Exiguobacterium sibiricum 7-3: one gene and its partner. The protein of the gene in region 2 interacts with the protein of the main gene of each other region in a pairwise test. Links are inferred from orthologs where the notes say so. Each region holds a gene or a part of one and is shown on either strand. Other genes may lie near its edges. The genes, in order: P402_RS0103160 and minD.

Region 1 (3,270 bases), 530 kb from region 2 along the record:
ACCGGTTGGACACCGATGATTGAACTGTTCGTAATCTCGTACTGCTCAATTAATTGACGTGTACATGGAATATCGGCTTGGACGATATCATCCCCGAGCATGACGACGAACGGTTCGTTGCCAATGAAGGCCTTTGCTTGGAGAATCGCGTCTCCGAGACCCTTTGGTTTCGACTGACGGATGAAATGAATATTGATGTTTGTCGTTGCTTCTACTAAATGCAACAACTCCGACTTATTTTTCGCAATCAAGTTTGCTTCGAGTTCCGGCACGGAATCAAAATGATCCTCGATGGCCCGTTTGCCTTTACCAGTGATGATTAAAATATCTTCAATCCCCGATTCAATCGCTTCTTCGATGATATATTGAATCGTCGGCTTATCGACGATCGGCAACATTTCCTTCGGCATCGCTTTTGTCGCCGGTAAAAAACGTGTGCCAAGTCCAGCAGCTGGAATAACCGCCTTTTTTACACGATTCATGAAATCAACTCCCAGTTCTAATTTCAGATTCCCATAATATAATCAACTTGGTATTCTTTATGTAAATTACAATACCACATCCAGTTGAATCCATTCCATAAAGTTTTCCAATTGTTAATAATGTAAGCGTTAACACAGAAAAAAGAGAGTGGATTTTCACTCTCTTTACATTTTCTTCACATTAAATCCTTTATACCCACTGACCTTTCCAGTTCTTTTCAACCGGATTCGGAGGATTAATCGTCACGAGCTGGTTCAGAAGAACCGCTTCATTGTTCTCATAAATTTCTTCATACAACCAGTCTTCTAATTCATGCTCCAAATATTTTCGGCATTGTTCCCAGTAGAACGGACGCTTTTCAGTATGGTGGGCGTCTGACGCCACGAGATGAGCCAAACCGTTTTCAAGTAAGGCAACGGCAAAACGTTGGACATCCTTACCGTACTTACCGATCAGACTCGCACAAGTCACTTGACTGATTGCACCATTTAAAATTAAATCAAACAACAATGTCGGATTCTGGATGATAGCTTTGTTTTTTTCCGGATGCGCAATGACGGGAACGTAGCCGTCAGAAATTAATTCGGCAAACACTTGTCGCGCATACGACGGGATTCCGGTCGAAGGAAATTCAATCAGTAAATAACGTGAATCCGCAAGCGGCAATGCCGTCCCCTTTTGGACTTCTTCGATTAACTCACCCGTCAAACGAATCTCATGCCCCGGATAGACGGTGATTGGAATATTGCGCTGATGGAGTAAGACATTTAATTCATCAACGGTCAGTTTCACATCGACGTCTTCCGTCTCGAACTGCGGATGAAACAGGTGCGGGGTCGCGATGATTCGTGTGATCCCTTCACTTGCTGCCTGCTCCGCCAGCTGTAACATTTGCTCGATACTCGCCGGACCGTCATCGACCAGCGGTAAAAGATGACAATGAAGATCAACCATGATGGCACCCCTTATTCATAGGAATAATAGTATTGATACGCTGAATCATCCGTCAGCTCCCGGCGGTTCAAGACGACGCCAAGGATCTTCGCTTCCGCCAGTTCGAGTTGTTCTTTAGCTTTAAGGACACGTTGACGATCCGATGTCATACAGCTGACGACCAGCACGACACCGTCCGTCAGTTTAGATGTGATCCGGCTGTCCGCGACTTGCAGTAACGGCGGAGCATCCAAAATGATGACATCATACTCGTCACGCAATTGCAGAATTAATTTTTCCATCGCTTTTGACGACAACAGCTCGGCCGGGTTCGGTGGAATCGGTCCTGCCGTTAAGATCGATAAATTTTCGACTTTTGTTGGTAGGATAGCTTTTTCAAGCTCGGCTTGGCGTGTCAACAGGCTCGATAATCCCAGACCATTGGCAACCCGGAATGTATAATGGACCGTTGGACGACGCATATCCGTGTCGATGATCAAGACCTTTTTTCCTTGTTGCGCATATGCGACCGCGAGATTCGAAGAAGTCGTCGACTTCCCTTCACTTTGTGTGGCTGATGTCACAAGCATGACTTGAATCTCTTTATCCACTGCCATGAACTCGATATTTGTCCGGATGGTCCGGTATTGCTCGGCAATCGGCGACTTCGGTTGAGTGACTGTAATCAGATTACGGGCATCTTTATTCATCTTATTTTTCTTAGCCATATTGTTTTGCCGCCTCTCGTTTTGTTGCTTTCGCTGATGACTTGAAGACTTTGCTGTCGATATCCGGGATACTTCCTAAAACAGGCAAGTCAAGAATTTGCTGAACTTGTTCCTCTGTCCGGATTCGACGGTCGAGTACTTCACGTAAGAAAGCAAGTCCTACACCTAATAAGAAGCCAACCACTGCGGCAATCGCTGTATTCAAAATGATATTTGGACTGACCGGAGCTGTCGGAATGCCTGAAACAGATAACACTTTGACGTTATCGACATTCATCAAATCCGTAATGTCTTCACTGAACACGTTGGCGACGGAGTTGGCGACGTTTGATGCAAGAGCAGCATCGGTACTTTGAACGGAAACGTTGATAACCTGTGAATTTTGTTCACTTTCGACGGTAATCATATTATTTAAGGCGTTAATACTAGTGGGAGCATTTTCCACTTCTGCCTGAACCTTTTCGAGAATGGCCGGACTTTTGATGATGACACGGTATGTATTGACAAGTGTGACGGACGATTGGACTTGCGAAGCATCAATCACATCGTTTTCCTGTTTTTTCGGTGTGACCAAAATCTGTGTACCGGCTTGATACGTCGGTTTGATCAAAAAGGTACTGACGGCAAATGAGATGACGGCTGCGACGATGGTCAGTGCGAGAATCCGCCAAAGCGATTTTCTCAAAATTGAAAATAATTCTTGTAAGCTGATCGTTTCATTCATGGTTTGATTATTCTCCTTTATTTGTCTAATACGGTGTCTTTTTTCATCAACTAGAACTCAGTATAACAAAAAATTGGGAAATGGTTGATTAATTTTCAGGAAATAACATACGTTTTTTGAAATTTGTTGCGTATAATAAAGAATGACATGTTTCTTTTTACATGAATTTCCGGATATCAACATAGGAGGAAGATCTTCATGCATCGCTCTCTACAAGCCCTTCAATACTATACATCGCACTCGGAAGAAGACATCCGCCGCCTTCATGAACGGATTCGTTTAAGCCTTGCTTCGACAGAGTCGTTAACGGACACGATGATTCGTTTGACCGGTCAGACACCACTTGTTCCGTTCAAGCAGGATACAGTAACCGCCGACGAATGGTCAGCCTTTTTAGCCGGC
Region 2 (3,075 bases):
TTCCGCGTGTGTCGCGAGTTCCATCAACCGTGGCTCGAGTTGACGGTGGATCGCGACCCGGGACAACTGACCATGATCCTGTGACCGTTCGAACAGGGACTTCCCGTGTCGCTGACGTGTCAGTTCACATAAGCCCATTTTCGTAAAACCGTATACTTCGATCTGTTTCGACTCGTGCGCTGCCCGTTCCTTCAACAGTTGTGTCACCCGTGTCTGTCCTTTACTGGACCCCCTCAAAAAATCGACGGCAATCATCCCGCTGATATTTCGCAGACGGAGCTGACGCATGATTTCAACTGCTGCCGCTTCATTGATTTGATCAAACGTCCGTTTTTGTTCCTTGACGGAAACTGTTTTCCCACTGTTGACATCAATCACGGTCATCGTTTCGACTTCTTCAATCAGCAGATAAGCCCCACCGTCGAGCCAAACGACCCGGTCCAGCGCCTTCTCAATCGCCCGGTCCACCTGTTCCATGATCGGCAGGCGGCCTTTGATGACGGGACGTTCGACCTGAAACCCCATCTGCTCCAGCCGTTCTTTCTCCATTCTGTTCGTGACGAGCGCTTCTGTGACATGACTCAACCGCTTCGCTTCTTGAATGATCAAGGGCTCATCCTGTTCAAGTGTCGTCTGCTGTAACATATGTTGATGACGTGCCCGCAGTTGCTTCAATTCCGCCATCAACACCCCGACCTCGGCTTGCGCCGCTTCTGTCCGGTATAAAATCCCTTCCTCTTCCGCCACCGGAATCACTTTAGCCAGTTGCTGTTGAACGACCAAATCCAGCTTCCGGCTGAAACGCACGCGGCGTCCGTATGGGAAATAGACGAGGAACCGTCCACCATACGTGATGTTTTGTGTCACTTTATGCTGTTTCGGGGCTGCCCCTTCTTTTACGACCTGTACGAGTACGGTCTGACCGACTTGAACAGCTTGCCCGATCGTCGGAACTTCCGGATAACGGCGTAACGTCTCCAGCGTTTCATTGATCGGTAAATAAAGCGGCGTCCCGTCCGTCGCAATCAAAAATGCCGCTTCGAGCGTCGGGTGCAACCTGTCAACTTTCGCATGCAGCAAGGTGCCGACACGAAGTTCATCCCGCATTCGTTCGTGGTATTCGACGACGCGCCCCCCTTCGACCAACGCGACCCGTTCCAGAGACGGAGTCTGTTCACTAATCCATTTCATCTTCATTCCTCCATGAAAAATAGACTAGAAGCATAAAACCCTTCTAGTCTATTTTTCCCCATCTTATTTCATGCCAAGCATTTTTTTCAGTTTCACGAAAAATCCTTTTTGCGGCTGTTCCATGATGTCGAGCAACGGAACGGACTCTCCGAGAATCCGTCGCGTGATGTTCCGGTAGCCGAGACCAGCCCGATTATCCGGATTCATCGTCACGGGCACACCGCGGTGAGACGCTGCGATGACTTCTTCATCATCGACGATCAAACCAAGCAGATCGATCGACAAGATACGCATGATTTCGTCGATATCGAGCATATCTCCAGCCGCCATCATATGCGAGCGGACACGGTTAACGACGAGCTTCGGCACGATTTGACGCTCCGAACGCTCCAGCATCCCGATGATTCGGTCTGCATCCTGAACCGCAGCTTTTTCCGGTGTCGTGACAATAATGGCTTCGTCTGCACCGGCAATCGCATTCATGAAGCCTTGTTCGATTCCTGCCGGGCAGTCAATCAAAACAAAGTCATACTCTAATTTTAATGAGTCAATGATGCCTTTTACCTGTTCCGGTGTGACGGATGATTTATCCTTAGACTGAGCAGCAGGTAACAGATACATTTCTTCAAAACGTTTATCACGGACGAGGGCTTGATGCAGTTTACATTGTCCGGTTACGACGTCAACGATATTATAGATACTCCGGTTGTCGAGGCCAAGTACGATATCCAGATTCCGAAGACCGATATCTGTATCGACGAGACAAACCGAATTCCCCATCAGCGCAAGTGCTGTCCCGATGTTTGCAGTCGTCGTCGTCTTACCGACTCCACCTTTACCAGATGTGACGACGATGGCACGTCCTACATGCGTTTTCGCATCTTTATGTACCTGTTCTTTCACTTGTTCCATATCTGTCACCCTCTTTCACTATCAATCGCAAATTGATCCATCCGCGCAAGCGGAACGGTTTGAAGACGAGAAAATTCGACTCCTGTTTCCCCTACAAAAGCACAACCCATGTCTAACGCCTTGATCGGCGCATCATCCGGATCTTCATGGACGAAATCGGAAATCGAAATCCATTTCGGCTGCAGGATACTTGCCGCAATTACAGCCTGTTCGTTCCCGCCTTTTCCTGCATGAACGGTCCCCCGTAACGCACCGAGACAATAAATGCTGCCGGTTGCGTGAACGACGGCTCCCGGATTGATGTCGCCAATGACGACGATCGACCCTTCGACATCTACGACATGCCCACTTCGGGCCGTGCCGCCAAAGTAATGAAATGTTCGTTCCCCGTAAAGAGCTTTCGCTTCATCCTTCGTCAGACACTCGCTGTCGTACCCGTTAAACGAAAATGAATCATGACGCGCAACGATGGACTCGACGGCCGTCACAACGCCTTCGTCGACATAACGGCGACCGAAGAAGAAGGTAATCGGAACGGCGCGTCCGTTCTCGACGGATTTGTCGGCAAGCGTCAATTCTAAATCGTCAAGAAATTCATCCACACTGCACCTTTCATTCACATAGACGGCGAGGCCACCACGATGACCTTTCATCGTTACATAACGCTTACGCTCAATCATGACTCATCCTCTTTTCTCATCAAATGTGGATTGCACCAGTCGCGTCATCGGATAATACAGCACGATGATTCCAATCAACTGAGCAATGAGACTCCTTGGAATGATTTGCGTCGCGAGTTCCTTGAAGGGAACACCGACTCCTACGACCGAAGCCGTGAAGAAATAAATATCCAGTTCAAACAAAATAGCGCTGAACGTAAAGGTGACGATAATCGTTAATACGTTCTCCTTTACATATTTTAGCACGAAGCTACTAAAAAGCGGAATGGCAGATAGCGCAAATAAATAAATT

What was found.
Region 1: the proteins of minD (region 2) and P402_RS0103160 interact in binary tests that used the Bacillus subtilis proteins (3 or more experiments, as listed by UniProt). The link is inferred for Exiguobacterium sibiricum 7-3 from one-to-one orthologs.

Annotation. Positions count from the first base shown.
Region 1 is NZ_KK211190.1:419,527-422,796, reverse strand. What follows is about bases 297-3,234. They hold P402_RS0103160 (CpsD/CapB family tyrosine-protein kinase), read right to left. Parts: upstream 2,145-3,234; coding sequence 1,449-2,144; downstream 297-1,448. Other genes in these bases: P402_RS0103150 (hypothetical protein), read left to right, coding at 3,067-3,234; P402_RS0103155 (YveK family protein), read right to left, coding at 2,137-2,868; P402_RS0103165 (tyrosine-protein phosphatase), read right to left, coding at 673-1,437; galU (UTP--glucose-1-phosphate uridylyltransferase GalU), read right to left, coding at 297-482. In the rest of the region: more of galU, read right to left, coding at 1-296; more of P402_RS0103150, read left to right, coding at 3,235-3,270. UniProt on the Bacillus subtilis protein: May be involved in the regulation of capsular polysaccharide biosynthesis. Autophosphorylates in vitro. Phosphorylates and activates in vitro two UDP-glucose dehydrogenases, YwqF and TuaD, as well as the DNA-binding proteins Ssb and SsbB.
Region 2 is NZ_KK211190.1:953,483-956,557, reverse strand. What follows is about bases 180-2,922. They hold minD (septum site-determining protein MinD), read right to left. Parts: upstream 2,104-2,922; coding sequence 1,255-2,103; downstream 180-1,254. Other genes in these bases: mreD (rod shape-determining protein MreD), read right to left, coding at 2,787-2,922; P402_RS0105725 (septum site-determining protein MinC), read right to left, coding at 2,109-2,783; P402_RS0105735 (ribonuclease E/G), read right to left, coding at 180-1,191. Also shown: more of P402_RS0105735, read right to left, coding at 1-179; more of mreD, read right to left, coding at 2,923-3,075. UniProt on the Bacillus subtilis protein: ATPase required for the correct placement of the division site. Cell division inhibitors MinC and MinD act in concert to form an inhibitor capable of blocking formation of the polar Z ring septums.